Regions from separate parts of the Ochrobactrum sp. A-1 genome, predicted to be linked through region 1. Evidence: riboswitches for the same ligand, from Rfam matches in the RefSeq annotation. Region 1 holds a riboswitch; the other holds the start of a gene.

Region 1 (7,531 bases):
GCTGCTGGCCACACTGCTCGGTTCCATCATCGGCCTTGAGCGGGAATGGCGGAGGCGCCCCGCCGGGCTGAAGACCCACATGCTGGTCTGTCTCGCCTCGGCTACCTTTACAATTGTCTCGCTAGAACTGGTCAATGTACCGGTATTTAATGATCAGAATATCCGGATGGACCCCTCGCGGCTCGTGGAAGCGATTACAAGCGGCGTCGCCTTTCTGGCGGCGGGTTTTATCATCTTCGCACGCGGAAAAATAACCGGCATTACGACCGGTGCTGGTATGTGGCTTGCGGCATCCGTCGGCCTCGCCAGTGGCCTCGGCCTCTGGCATATCGCGATCATGGCGACGTTCATCGCCGTAACGGTTCTGATCGTGGTGGGCAGGATGGAAAACTCGGTTGGCCCTGACAACAGCAAAGTCAACGACAAGATCGAGGGCAAAGCCTCCTGAGCCGTTGTCGGGGCAACGATTTGTCCTGATGACGGATTAGGCTTCGGCAAGCGCCTCGGCGATGCTGTCCTTCAAGGTGAGGCGCTGTTTGCGCAGGTTCGTTTCTTCTTCCTGGCTCACGGGCGCGATCTTCGTTTCGGCGCGGTGGATGCGGTCATTGACGGAATCATACTCTTCCAGGATGCGGGCAAAATGCGCATCCTTCGCCTTCAGTGCATGAATGGCATCGAGCTGACCGGGAAACTCTTCTCCAAGTGTGTGGGGGGTATTCGACATTCTGTAGCTCCTTCCTTTGGTTGAAAAGAGCTTCGCAAGCCAACGAGCGGACGGCATTGATCGCAATCAAGACGGGCTGAAAGGAGCATGCCGAAACTGCATGGCTGGCATGCAAATGCCGATCTTCTAAGTCGTTGGAGCGATCCCCATTTGATAGTCGCGGACTAACGAAGTGTCCGTGATGGAGAGAAAAATGTTTACCCGCTTCAATAACCGTTTCGGTCGTGCATTCGCGCAATTCGGTAGCGCTGTTCGTGCTTCTGCTGCTGTGCGCGCTGGTCAGAAGCCAACTGCCCAGGACCTTGAGACGCTTGGCATCGACGTTGACCAGTTCAGTCGTATTCAGGGTTGAGCAGTTAAGTAAGCGTACGCGTATCTGAGTAAAAAAGCCCGGCTTTGCCGGGCTTTTGTTTTTTTAATCTTCGTCTGTCGCCATCTGGCTCAGCAATTCGCCCTTGCCGCGCTGGCGCATGATCATGGGGACGACGACTGCGGCAATCGCCAGTGCGATCAGCACAACCGATACCCAGGAATGCACCAGAGTCATCGGGTTGCCCTGGCTGATCTGCAGTGCCTGACGCAAGCTTTTCTCGGCCATCGGTCCGAGGATCAGGCCCACGACAACCGGCGCGATAGGATATGAGAAGCGCCGCAGCACATAGCCCAGGACACCGAACGCCAGAAGCAGGCCGAGTTCGAACGAAACCGGCAGGCCGAAGAGCATCGAGGTTGAGGCATTCGCGCCGATTGTTCCAAGCGTGGCAAAAACCAGAATGCCGGCATAGAGCCAATGACGCGGAATGGTGAGCATCTTCACCCACAGGCCGATCAGCGGCAGATTGAGAACCAGCAGCATCAGATTGGCAACGAGAAGGCTCGCCACCAGCCCCCAGACCAGCGTGGCATTGGTCACGAACAGCAGAGGGCCGGGCTGCAGGCCGAATTGCTGGAAACCCGCCAGCATGATTGCTGCCGTCGCCGTGGTGGGCAGGCCAAGCGTCAGAAGCGGCACGAGTGTTCCGGCAGCGGAAGCATTGTTGGCAGCCTCCGGCCCCGCAACGCCTTCGATAGCGCCTTTGCCGAATTCTTCCGGATGTTTCGAGAACTGCCGTTCCGCCGAATAGGAAAGGAAGCTTGATACATCGGCGCCGCCCGCAGGCATGGCCCCGATCGGAAAGCCGATGGCGGTGCCGCGCAGCCACGGCATCCACGAGCGTTTCCAGTCGTTTTTGGTCATCCAGACGGAACCCTTGACGGCAATGACTTCATCTTCTGGCCGAAGCTTCTTCGACACGACCGCAAGGGTTTCACCGATAGCGAACAACGCCACTGCCAATGTGGTGACATTGATGCCATCGAGCAGGTTCGGCGTTCCCATGACAAGGCGTGCCTGACCGGTCAATTGGTCGATGCCGATCAGGCCCAGCGCCAGTCCGATGAACAGGGATGTCAGGCCGCGCAGCGTGGAATCGCCAAATGCGGCCGAGACCGTCATGAAAGCCAGAAGCATGAGCGCGAAATATTCGGAAGGCCCGAAGGACAAGGCGAATTTCACGACCCATGGCGCGACGAAGGCGAGCGCCAGAGTGGCGATCAGGCCCGCAATGAACGAGCCGATGGCCGCCGTTGCAAGTGCTGGCCCGCCACGTCCGGCGCGGGCCATCTTGTTACCCTCCAACGCGGTGACGATGGAGGCGCTTTCTCCCGGCGTATTCAGCAGGATCGATGTGGTTGAGCCGCCATACATGCCGCCGTAATAAATGCCGGCGAACATGATGAGGGAGCCGGACGGGTCCAGCTTGTAGGTAACGGGCAGAAGGAGCGCGACGGTGAGCGCTGGGCCAATGCCAGGCAGCACGCCGACGGCGGTGCCGAGCGTGACACCGATCAGCGCATAAAGAAGATTCGATGGTTCAAGCGCCACCAGAAGTCCGTTGGCGAGAAGTGCGACAGTATCCATGAAAGCGCTCCGTCCCTAAACGAATTGTTCGAGCCAGCCGGACGGCAGCGATAGCTGCAGGCCGCGCGCAAAGATGAACCAGATCACGAAGGCGAAGACGATGCCGACGGGAACGCTGATCCAGAATTTGCGATAGCCGAAGCCGCGCGCGGTCGCCGCAAAAAGCAGGCCGGTGGACAGAGAAAAGCCAACGGTTTTCATCGTCAGCATCTGGATGACCAGACCGCCGATGATCCACGCCATCGGAGCAATTTCCTGATGCTCACGCTCGGGAAAATCGCCGCGAAGGGCTTCGAACACGGTCCAAATGGCAAGGCCGAACAATCCGGCTGCGACGACATAGGGAACGGTTTTCGGGCCGACTGGCGAGTAGCTCGTCACGTCGTTGCCGTAGGTCGTCGACCAGGCAATGGCAATGGCGACAGCTGCAAGAATAAGGGCGATGACAAGAGCGGCGAAATCTGGCGCCGCCCCTTCCGGGCGGCGCTTTTCCTGCGGTTCTGATCCTGTCATTTGACGAGGCCGATTTCCTTGAGGATGGTTTCCGTCGCGGCAACGTCCTTGGCGAGCTGTTCCTTGAACGCCGGGCCGGCGAGATAGGTATCTGCCCAGCCCTTGTCTTTAAGGGCCTTCTGCCAGGACTCAGACTTCACCATTTTCTCGATATCGGCATTGATGGCAGCTTCCTGTTCGGCTGTGATGCCGGGAGCTGCACCCACCATGCGCCAGTTCTGGATCGAAACGTCGACGCCGCCTTCCTTGAAGGTTGGTGCGTCGATGCCTTCCACGCGCTCATCGCTCGAAATGCCAATGATGCGCAGCGTACCCGCCTTGATCTGGGCTTCGAATTCGCCATAGCCGGAAATGCCAACGGTCACCTGATTGCCGAGAATGGCCGCCAGTGCTTCACCGCCGCCAGAGAAGGCGATGTAATTGACCTTTGTCGGATCGACCCCTGCCGCCTTGGCAAAGAGGCCAGCGGTGATATGGTCGGTACCGCCAGCAGAACCGCCGCCCCACGAAACGGAGCCCGGATCTGCCTTCAGTTTCGCGGCGAGATCGCCGAGGTTCTGGATATCGGAAGATGCCGGTACGACGATAGCTTCGTATTCCCCTGTGAGGCGTGCAATCGGCGTGATGGCGTCGAGTGTCACCGGCGACTTGTTGGTCAGGATAGCGCCGACCATGACATAGCCGCCAACGATGAGCTGGCTTGGATCGCCCTTGTTTTGGTTCACAAACTGTGCGAGGCCGATGGTGCCGCCAGCGCCTGGAACGTTGATGACCTGTACGCTGCCGGAAATCTTTTCATCCTGAAGCGCGCTCTGCATCGTGCGTGCCGTCTGGTCCCAGCCGCCGCCCGGAGCCGCAGGCGCGAGCACCTTGTAGTCTTCTGCAGAAGCAGAGCCTGCCATAGCCAACGCCGCTACTGACGTCAGGGCCAGAATAAATCTACGCATATGTCCTCCCAGATAGAATGTATGCCGCCTTGCGGCGGACCTCCCCAAAGTCCCGCTCCTCTAGCGGGAGAAAACTACATGGAGATTAGCGAAAACAAATTCAATAGGCCAGCGCATGCGACGATAGTTTGGCCGCAATTTAAGTAACGGGCTTTCGAATCACTTGAAAACCGCAAGCTGGAAATAGCGGACGAGACCTGCTTGACGACGGCAGCGGACCAACGTAATAGTGTAACAACGGTTCCCCGACCGAGAGCGAAGGGGATTAATAGGGAACACGGTGAGGACGACCCGAAAAGGGGCCAAGACCGTGGCTGCCCCCGCAACTGTAAGCGGATTGCCGTTCATCCTCGTGACGTTCAAAGCGTCATGCCACTGTGCCGGAGAAGCGCGGGAAGGCAGATGAACAGCAGATATTCGTGAGCCAGGAGACCTGCCGTTTAGTGTTGTCCATTGTCACGGGCGGGGATGCCCGGAGCAGGAGCCGGTTATGACAGATTTCTGCGTCGCAGGACGCTTCCTCCCATCGTCATCGCATGATTTCGATATGTTCCCGGATATGCCTGTCCGTCTTCCGCGCCGGAATTTATCCGCCGCCTGACAGGGCGTCTTTCTCTCATCATTTCGGGGACTTTCATGAATATTCTCGGCAAGATGCCGTTTCGCGCCGCCTTTTGCGCGGCTGCATTTTTTCTCGCAGGCGGGGTATCCGCACAGGCAGCGGAAACGCAATATCCGCTGACGCTGAAAAACTGCGGTCGTGACGTTACCTTCAAGCAGGCACCCGCCCGCGCGGTTGCAGTTGGCCAGAGCAGCACAGAAATTCTTTACAGCCTGGGTCTCGGCGACAAGGTTGTCGGCACGGCAGTGTGGTTCGGCCCCGTTCTCAAAGGCTTTGAACAGGTGAATGCCAAGGTCAAGCGGCTTGCCGATAATGATCCGAGCTTTGAAAGCGTTCTGGCGCAGAAGCCGGATATCGTGACGGCGGATTTCCAGTGGCATGTCGGCCCGACAGGCATCGTGGCAAAGCCTGAACAGTTCGAGGAACTGGGCATCGCTGCCTATACCTCGCCTTCCGATTGCGTTGGCAAGGACAATTCCGGCGGTGGCGACGGCGTTCGTACGGCGGCGTTCAAGATGGATATCGTCTATCAGGAAATTACCGAACTGGCGGAAATCTTCAATGTGCAGGACCGTGGCGAGAAACTCGTCGCCGACCTGAGGGCGCGCGAAGCGGCTGCGCGTGAAAAAATTGGGTCTACTGACGGCAAGCTTTCGGCTGTTGTCTGGTTCTCCAGCACGCAGGTCGATGCCGATCCTTACGTTGCAGGCAAATTTGGCGCGCCCGCCAATATTCTTTCGGCACTGGGCATCAAGAATGTGATCGACAGCGAGGAAGAATGGCCGACGGTCGGATGGGAAACGATTGCGAAATCGAACCCTTCGATGATCGTTGCTGCAAAACTGGATCGCCGTCGCTATCCGGCTGACGACATTGCCGTCAAACACCAGTTCCTTGAGAACGATGCGGTGACGAAGCTGATGCCAGCGGTCAAGGGCAAGCATGTCTTCGACATGGATGCACAGTCGATGAGCACGTCGCTTCGCGTGATCGAAGGCATTGAAACGCTTGCCTCCGACATTGCCGCCTCGGACCTGAACAAGTGACGGCGCGGGCAGCGACAGCAGGCTTCAAACAGAAGGGAAGGGCACGCTCCGGCGTGTTCTTCTTGGCCTTTTCGCTTGTCCTGCTTCTTCTTGCTCTTTGGCTCGGAGCGGCGATAGGCGAAACGGCAATACCGCTCGAGGTGGTTGCGAAGACCGTGGCCAATCGGGTGTGGAATGCCGGGTATCCGCTCGAACCCATAGATGAAGGGATCGTCTGGAGCTATCGCCTCAGCCGTGCGGTTATCGCGGCATGTTGCGGCGCGTCGCTTGCAATATCCGGTGTCATTCTGCAGTCGTTGCTTCGAAACTCGCTCGCTGATCCTTATATTCTGGGCATTTCCGCTGGTGCTTCGACAGGGGCTGTCAGCGTTGCCATTCTTGGCATAGGCGCTGGCGTGTTGACGCTATCGCTGGGTGCGTTCATTGGCGCTATTGTTGCTTTTTGCCTTGTGTCCCTGCTGGCGTTGCGGGCCGGACGCGGCAGCAGCGCGATCATCCTCGCAGGCATTGCCGGTTCGCAACTTTTCAATGCGCTGACATCATTCATCGTCACAAAGGCCGCAAATGCCGAACAGGCGCGCGGTATCATGTTTTGGCTTTTGGGCAATCTTTCCGGGGTGCGCTGGCCCGATGTTACTCTCGCTTTGCCTGCCTGCCTGATCGGGCTTGCAATCTGCCTGTGGCATGCGCGTGCGCTTGATGCTTTCACCTTCGGAACGGAATCCGCCGCTTCGCTCGGCATACCGGTACGTCGCGTCTATGCGGTGCTGATCGGTGTCAGCGCCATGATGACGGCGGTGATGGTTTCCATTGTCGGCTCGGTTGGCTTTATCGGCCTTGTTATTCCCCATGCGGCGCGCATGGTGGTCGGGGTCCGCCATGGCAGGCTGTTGCCTGCCGCAGCACTCATAGGCGCGATATTCATGATCGTCGCCGATATTCTGTCGCGTATCATCATTCCGGGGCAGGTTCTGCCGATCGGCGTCATCACGGCCTTGTTCGGTGCGCCGGCCTTCGCCTTGTTGCTTGGACAAAGGAGGGCTTCGTCATGATCCTCTCAGCACGCAATGTCGGCTGGTCGGTGGGCAATGTCGAGATTTTGCATGATGTTTCGCTGGAAGTGGCGGAAGGTGAGTTTCTTGGCATCATAGGGCCGAACGGGTCGGGAAAGACCAGTTTTCTCTCCCTGCTGTCCGGCGTTCGCAGGTGCCGCGTCGGTGAAATCAATCTGTGTGGCGCGCTCATCGATAGTTTCAGCCGCCGCGAGATCGCCCGGAAAATGGCGCTGGTCGAGCAGCAGGCAGGAACGACGGAACGCATTACGGCGCGTCAGGCGGTCGAACTTGGGCGGACGCCCTATCTCGGCGCGCTGTCGCCGTGGTCGGAGGAGGATGATGCAATCATTGACCAGGCGCTGGTCAATGTCGATATGGCGCATCTGGCTGACCGCTTTTGGCACACGCTTTCCGGTGGCGAGCGGCAGCGTTTGCATATAGCCCGCGCTTTGGCGCAGGAACCGCAGATACTGCTTCTGGACGAGCCGACCAATCATCTCGATATCGGGCACCAGATCGGGCTGCTCGATCTTGTCAGCCGCCAGAAACTGACGGTGGTGGCTGCGTTGCATGACCTGAACCATGCCGCAATGTTCTGCGACCGTATTGCGGTGATGGACAAGGGCAATCTCGTTGCGCTTGGCACGCCACGCGATGTTTTGCG
Region 2 (7,531 bases), on a different contig from region 1:
GGTTTTCATGCGGCTCGTGGGTTACGATATTCGTTTCCACTGCCGCATCGAACTGTTTTGCCGACTTGAAGGAAACAGCGCGCGAAAGCACGCGCCCGTCCACTTCAGGCAAAGCGACATTCATCGCCAGATCACGTGCCAGCAAGCCCTGCTGCGAGGTCTCCCAAACAGCTTTCGGCGTGCCGGAGAAAATCACCTGCAACACCATATTGCCGCGCTTATCGAGGACAGTCGGCTTGCGCTCCGCACCCGGCGAAGAAATTGCAAACCCCGTGGCGTTCAAAACGATATCCGGCGGACAATCCTCAAACAGTCCGTCGACGACCGCCGCAGACAATCGATCCTTGAGGCTCGAAACGAATATCGGAAGCGGATTGAGGCCTTTTGCCTGCAAAGCCGCAATCAGCGCATCGACGGGCTGCGTCTGTTCGCTCTGCACCAGTGCCCGATAGAAAATAATGCCCGCGACAGGTGCAGAAATATCGCTCCAGTGTGTGCGAATACTATCCAGCGAGGAGACATACTCTCCCGGCCACCACAGACCAGCCTTGAGCAGAGGTGCAGCACTTTCCGGCTTCTCGGAACCCGCAATCAGCGCAGCGCAGTAGTGAAGGAATGCGCCGGTATTCGCAGCCCCGCCCTCGATCAGATACTGCCAGAGTTCATTTCGCTCGTGGACAGAGATGGTGGAAAACCGGTCCAGCCCATGATCCGGCTTGTCGTCTCCCGGCAATACGGCAATCTTGATACCGTGATTGAGTGCGCAAGCATGCAGCGCTTCCAGCCCGTAAGGCCAGTACGTTTCACCCCCAATTATGCGCACAATGATAAGCTTGGCATATCTGGCGGTGCGCTCCACATAGGCGTCAACCGACATGGGATGGGTAAGACACAAGAAATTGGCCAGTCGCAAGCTTGGCAAATCCGGCGCAAGTCTGTGTGCCGACGCCAAACTGGCCAGTTCGGTATCAGCGGCGGAAAGGAACAATATCTCTCCCGGCGTCTGGCCGAGATCGACGGCTTCATTGCCGTCGCTGATTGTTCCTTTCTGGGCAAGAAGAAGATGCATTGGTCAGACGGCGTCTTTCACTGCATTGGCGATGGCTGCTTCATCGATGTCATGCAGCCCGATCACAACCAGTCGCGTGGAGCGCGCTTCATCCTTGCCCCATGGGCGGTCAAAATAATGCTCGATACGCGGACCGACCGCCTGCACGACCAGACGCATCGGCTTGGCCGGTACATCGACAAAGCCCTTCAAACGAAGGATATCGTGCTCTGCAATGACTGCTTTCAGCTTTTCCGTAAATAGCTTGGGATCAGCAACCGAGCCTGCCTCGACCACGAAGCTCTCGAACTCGTCATGATCATGCTCATGCCCATCGGCATGATGGATTTCATGGTGGGATTTGCGGTTGGCGATGTCGTCTTCCGTACCGACACCGAGCCCAAGCAAAACATCGGCTCCAAGCTTGCCAAAGCTTGCAGGAACCATGTTCACCCGGCGCGGCGAACGCTCGGCCACATCGGCCTTAACACCGTCGAGCATTGAAGCGTCAATCAGATCGGCCTTGTTGAGGACAATCAGATCGGCTGCATGAATCTGATCCTCAAAAAGTTCCTCTAAAGGGCTTTCATGATCAAGAGATTCGTCCGCTGCGCGCTGTGCAGCAACCTTGTCATGATCATCGGCAAAACGCCCCTCTGCGACCGCTGCCGCATCAATCACGGTTACCACACCGTCGACTGTTACCTGCGTCTTGATTTCCGGCCAGTTGAATGCGGCGACGAGTGGCTGCGGCAACGCCAGACCGGAGGTCTCGATCACGATATGATCGGGGCGATCAGCGCGATCCAGAAGCTTGGTCATAGTCGGGATGAAATCATCGGCAACGGTGCAGCAGATGCAGCCATTGTTGAGCTCGATCACATCTTCCTCGCGACAGGTCTCGATACCGCATCCCTTCAGAATACCGCCATCGACACCCAGATCACCGAACTCATTGATGATCAATGCAATGCGTTTTCCATTGGCATTTTCCAGCAGGTTGCGGATCATCGTCGTTTTGCCCGATCCAAGAAAACCCGTAATGACTGTCGCGGGAATTTTCTGTCCCTGCATCGATTTATCCCTTCATCTTGAGCGGCAGCCCTGCCGCCATGAAATAAACTTCATCCGCAACCGCGGCCACTGCCTGATGCAGAAAGCCTGCATGATCGCGAAATTCCCGTGCCATGCGATTTTCCGGCACGATCCCAAGTCCAACTTCGTTCGAAACAAAAACAACAGGCCCGGCAAGGTTCGGCAGCATAGCAACAAGACCTGCCGTCTCTGTTGTTATATCGCGCTCGGCCATCATCAGATTGGTCAGCCACAGGGTCAAACAATCGATCAGCACGAACCGATCCGCAGCAACATGCAATGTTAGTGCGTCAATGAGATCGAGCGGTTCCTCTACCGTCTGCCATTCTGAACCACGTCGGTCGCGGTGAATGGCAATGCGGTTTTCCATCTCCTTGTCGAAGGCACGTCCTGTCGCCAGATAGAGCGGCTGAAGCCCCGAGGACTCGACCATCTTTTCGGCATAGGACGACTTGCCCGAACGGGCTCCACCAAGAACCAAAACCGATTTTCCCGGCGAAGCCATTTTCATCAACCTTCAATCTCGGACGATGCATAGTGCTGGATGAACCAGCCGAGTGCGAGGCCGATCACCGCCCACATGAACAGGTTAGTCGCCAGCGATGCGACTGCATATTGCGAAGCAAGCAATGACGGAATCGGCGATGAAATATCTTCCGGATGCGGTGCGCCATAGAGGTGTGGAGCCACGATCAGCACCAGCCCAAGGATTTTTGCCCAGATTTCCTGGCGCAACACGATGAGATAGAGCCCCAGACCGCTCAGCACCACGGTTGCAATCCACCAGAGCTGACGTTCGGCCAGATCAGCCGCAGGCATTGCCGGCAATTCCGGTGACAAGCCCAACGCGGGCAGAAAAGCGACCGCAAAAAAGCCCGCAACACCCCAATAAATGCCATTCTGTACCGTAATGCGGCGCCCTAGAAGCAAGGCCACGCCACCAAGCAGCAAGGCAAACCCCGCTCCTGCTACGAGATTGGCAAGGATCGTATTGCCCAATCGCCCAAATGGCAGTTCAGCCCCTTCCTCTTCCGCATCTGCGGCAGCGGCACCATGATCATGCGGTGCAGCTTCCGCCTCGCCGTGGCTGTGACCACCACCAGCATCTTCATAGGTCTCAGCCTGCAGGATCAAAGGCACTGTCTTCAAATACATGGCGGGAGTAACCAGCAGCCCGGCCAGAAGACCGGCAGCAAGTGTCGCCAACAAATAACGGATCAACATTTCTGTCCCTCAATAGAAATTCCGCGCCGATGGCCGTCCACCATCGAGCTCTGCTCAGCTTCAATTCTCAAAAGGTTAGGCTGCTCAGTGGCAGGGAAAACCATAAGAATGGCGCGTATCATGTGCTGAATCGTGCAGCGTATCGGAATGGGCAAGCCCTACGCCGTAAATCAGAAACGCGCCGAGAAGCAGGGAAACGACAGCCGTGCCCAGACGAGCAGCAAGGGGCATTTCGAGTGTGCTGGAAACAGAATCTTGAGTACGTGCAGCCATGACAACCTCCGTGCAGGCAGTAGGGAAAAACCTCCCATGGGGTTCAGGCTCAATGCCCTCACGCAACAGGCAGGTCTCCTGGCTCACGGGTCGTAAGGATTGAAGCTACCTTCCCAGAAGTTTCAAACTCCCAGTGGCCACCGGTTGCCCGGCTTGCCTCATCCCTCTCCGCTCTACAGTCGCGGGGTCGGCTGCGATAAAGACGCCCGGATTGGGTCCGTCCGTCGCATTCCCTTTTTGGTATCGCCGGGATTCGTCCCGGCAACAACCTGTTGCATATTCTGGACACTAGGCTTTCAGCCCATCGGCGTCAATCAGCGAACATATAGCCATGTTCGAAGGCTTTCGCCTCTGAGCCTCACCCAGCTGTCAATTGCATCGGCATTACGTGAAATCCGAGGCCAAAGCCAAATCATAAGGCCGATGATAAGTGTCCAGGCAATGACCACATCAGATAAAAAATGTGCCCCCATAAAGACCCGGTTCAGCGATACAAGCGCCAGAATTGGGATGAAGACTAATGCCGCTTTAATTCGAAGATGCGCCGGCACAAAGATCAACAATGGAAGCATCGCAACGGCGGCAGACGACTCTCCTGAAGGAAATGAACAACTATGTCGGCACATATCAGCCAATTGCCATGCAGGCGTGAAGTCGACCGATCCGCCAAACTCTGCGAGGTTCCTTGGCCGCGCCCGTCCGATGATAAGTTTGAGGCTGTGCACCAGTACACCTGGACCGAATAGATAGATAAGCGTAATATAGACAATCTTATGCGGCGCGACTGCTGAAAGACGCTGCGGCCACAGAGCATACAACGCTATCGTCAACATAACGAATACCAACAGATACCACTGGCTGAGCCGATGGAAATCTCTCACCGCTATCCAATATGGATTGTGAGAAATAAAGAAAACTCCTGACTGATAAAAATATCTTGAAACAGCTAGATCAATTTGCGGGAAAACAACAAAGAAACCATTGATAGTAATAAAAGAATACAAAAACGCCTTCTGCATCCTAAAGCCGTAAAAGCTGGATGCGGCGCCCGACGCTATATTAACAAGCACAGAAAACCTCTAAATATATAAAATAATAAAAGAATATCTAAATATGTATAAAAATAGATGTTACAATTTAAATTACATTCAAACAAGTAATTATAAAATGCCAGCAATAATTATGGATGCAGATTAAATATATAGAAAAATCCGGAGCTTGAAATTCAGGCGATTGCGAACAGCGCATCAATATCAAGGCACGCTTCCAGCCCTTCAGCCAGCTCATTCAATGCAGCTTCAACGCCAGCGCGGTAGTTCATTGAACTGCTCCGCACACCAAGGTTCTCCAGAAATTTCCGGCGAAATTCGTCAGCATTGAAAATACCGTGGAGATAGGTCCCCATGATGCGTCCATCCAACGATATGGCTCCATCGTCATGCCCGCCAATATGGGCAAAAGGCCGCGTCATATCCGGTCCGGTCGTGCGACCGATATGAATTTCATAACCTTGCAGCGGTACATCATGGAGAAGTGAGGTCGCCTGCACATTGCGGACCACCTTTTCAGGCTCCATTACCGTTTTGATATCGAGAAGCTCGAGCCCATCAATATCGCGCACATGCCCCTCTATACCATCGGGATCGCTGATACGACGACCAAGCATCTGGAAACCGCCGCAGATACCCAGCACATGCCCTCCCCGTTTCACGTGGGCAGATAATTCTCGATCCCAGCCATTGTCACGAAGAGCCAGTAAGTCAGCGATCGTCGACTTGGTTCCAGGCAAAACGATAAGGCCAGCATCGTCCGGGATACTGGACCCCGGCGGCACCATGACTACTTCTACATCCGGTTCGGCCTTCAACGGATCCAGATCATCGAAATTGGCGATGCGCGGCAACATCGGTACCGCGACAACGAGCGACTTCTTTTCTCCGCGCGCGGCACGCTCAAGAACGACCGAATCCTCGGCAGGCAACCGCGAGACCGCCTTCAGCCACGGAACCACCCCGAAAGAGCGCCAGCCGGTAAACTGGGTAATGGCAGCCAGCCCGTCATCAAAGAGCGAAATATCACCCCGGAACTTGTTGATCAGAAAGCCACGAACCATCGCGCGGTCCTGTCCGGACAGAATAGTGTGCGTGCCGACGAGAGAAGCGATAACGCCGCCTCTGTCTATGTCACCTACGAGAACAACCGGCACACCGGCCTGCGTGGCAAACCCCATATTGGCGATATCGCCAGCCCGCAGATTAATTTCAGCTGGCGATCCTGCCCCTTCCACCAGCACAAGGTCCGCGCCTTCGCTGACCTTGGCGAAGGATTCCATGACAGCCGCCATGAGTTGTGGTTTCAATTCCTGATAGTAGCGCCCACGCGCTTCGCCCCGTACCCTCCCCTGCACAACGACCTGGCTACCCATGTCGCTCTGCGGCTTGAGGAGTACCGGGTTCATGTGGACAGACGACGGTACACCGCAAGCCACTGCCTGCAACCACTGAGCCCGGCCGATTTCACCACCATCGTCGCTGACCGCTGCATTATTGGACATGTTTTGCGGCTTGAAAGGGCGAACATTGAGGCCGCGATTGCGTGCAACGCGGCATAATCCGGCAACAAGAACACTTTTGCCGACGTCCGAACCCGTTCCCTGAAACATGATTGCGCGTGCCATAAACTGCTGCGTAGCGTAAACTGAACTCGCTGGCAACGGGACCTTGATCGGCGAGCATCTATGCAAAAATGCGCATCAGTTTATTACAAATGTGAGCAACATTATTCCAATGGAGCGTTGGCAGCCTTCCACGGTTATGATCTAGTCCGGGGAAGAGGTGCGGTGCTACAGGGAGGAAACCATGGATGCTGCCGACCAGAACCAGTTCGAACTGAACGAAGATCAGCTTGCCATTCAGGACATGGCGCGAGCCTTCGCCGGCGACCGCGTTGCCCCGCATGCATTGCAATGGGATCGCGACAAACATTTCCCGGTCGATGTATTGCAAGAGACCGGGCCCCTAGGCATGGGCGGCATTTATGTGCGTGAAGACGTGGGCGGCTCGGCACTCAAACGGCTCGACGCGGTGCTTATTTTTGAAGCGCTGGCAACCGCATGCCCTTCATTTTCGGCCTTTGTCTCCATCCACAACATGGCTGCATGGATGATCGACACCTACGGTAACGACGAGCAACGCCAGCGCTTTCTGCCAAAGCTTACGTCGATGGAATCTCTTGCCAGCTATTGTTTGACCGAGCCCGGATCGGGTTCGGATGCGGCTGCGCTTAGAACACGGGCCACACGCGATGGCGACCAATATATTCTCAACGGTTCCAAACAGTTCATTTCCGGTGCAGGCGCCACAGATGTCTATGTGACAATGGTGCGTACCGGTGAGGACGGTCCCAAGGGGATTTCCACCATCGTTGTGCCAAAAGATGCACCCGGCCTTTCGTTTGGCGCGAATGAATTCAAGATGGGCTGGAATGCGCAACCGACGAGAACCGTCATTTTCGACAATTGTCGCATCCCGGCTCAAAACCTTCTCGGCGAAGAAGGTACCGGTTTTCGCATAGCGATGGCAGGACTTGACGGCGGTCGGCTTAATATTGCCGCCTGCTCGCTCGGCGGCGCGCAATCGGCACTCGACAAATCGCTCGAATATTGCAGCCAGCGCAAGGCTTTTGGTCAGACAATCGATCGCTTTCAAGCGCTGCAATTCCGCTTGGCGGACATGGAAACCGAACTCTCGGCGTCGCGCCTGCTTCTTTACACCGCTGCCAGCAAGCTCGATCGCAAAACACATGATGCAGGCAAATGGTCAGCCATGGCGAAGCGCTTCGTTACCGATACGGGTTTCAATGTGGCAAATGAAGCACTGCAGCTTTTCGGTG

The links. Region 1 has a riboswitch for cobalamin ahead of MKS82_RS21355 (ABC transporter substrate-binding protein). Riboswitches for the same ligand answer to the same signal wherever they lie in the genome.
Region 2: it holds a riboswitch for cobalamin, as region 1 does, so the genes downstream of both, MKS82_RS14915 (CbtB domain-containing protein) here and MKS82_RS21355 (ABC transporter substrate-binding protein) in region 1, are expected to answer to the same signal.

The regions. Positions count from the first base shown of each region.
Region 1 is NZ_JAKVQC010000007.1:735,900-743,430, reverse strand. It holds gene MKS82_RS21385 (MgtC/SapB family protein) at 1-448, shown strand, start outside; gene MKS82_RS21380 (YdcH family protein) at 485-724, opposite strand; gene MKS82_RS21375 (hypothetical protein) at 918-1,076, shown strand; gene MKS82_RS21370 (tripartite tricarboxylate transporter permease) at 1,140-2,684, opposite strand; gene MKS82_RS21365 (tripartite tricarboxylate transporter TctB family protein) at 2,700-3,197, opposite strand; gene MKS82_RS21360 (Bug family tripartite tricarboxylate transporter substrate binding protein) at 3,194-4,144, opposite strand; cobalamin riboswitch at 4,366-4,599, shown strand; gene MKS82_RS21355 (ABC transporter substrate-binding protein) at 4,781-5,812, shown strand; gene MKS82_RS21350 (FecCD family ABC transporter permease) at 5,809-6,864, shown strand; gene MKS82_RS21345 (ABC transporter ATP-binding protein) at 6,861-7,531, shown strand, end outside.
Region 2 is NZ_JAKVQC010000004.1:1,114,956-1,122,486, forward strand. It holds gene cobN (cobaltochelatase subunit CobN) at 1-1,069, opposite strand, end outside; gene cobW (cobalamin biosynthesis protein CobW) at 1,073-2,122, opposite strand; gene cobU (bifunctional adenosylcobinamide kinase/adenosylcobinamide-phosphate guanylyltransferase) at 2,127-2,648, opposite strand; gene MKS82_RS14910 (CbtA family protein) at 2,654-3,367, opposite strand; gene MKS82_RS14915 (CbtB domain-containing protein) at 3,452-3,640, opposite strand; cobalamin riboswitch at 3,692-3,928, opposite strand; gene MKS82_RS14920 (phosphatase PAP2 family protein) at 3,955-4,659, opposite strand; gene MKS82_RS14925 (cobyric acid synthase) at 4,866-6,317, opposite strand; gene MKS82_RS14930 (isobutyryl-CoA dehydrogenase) at 6,499-7,531, shown strand, end outside.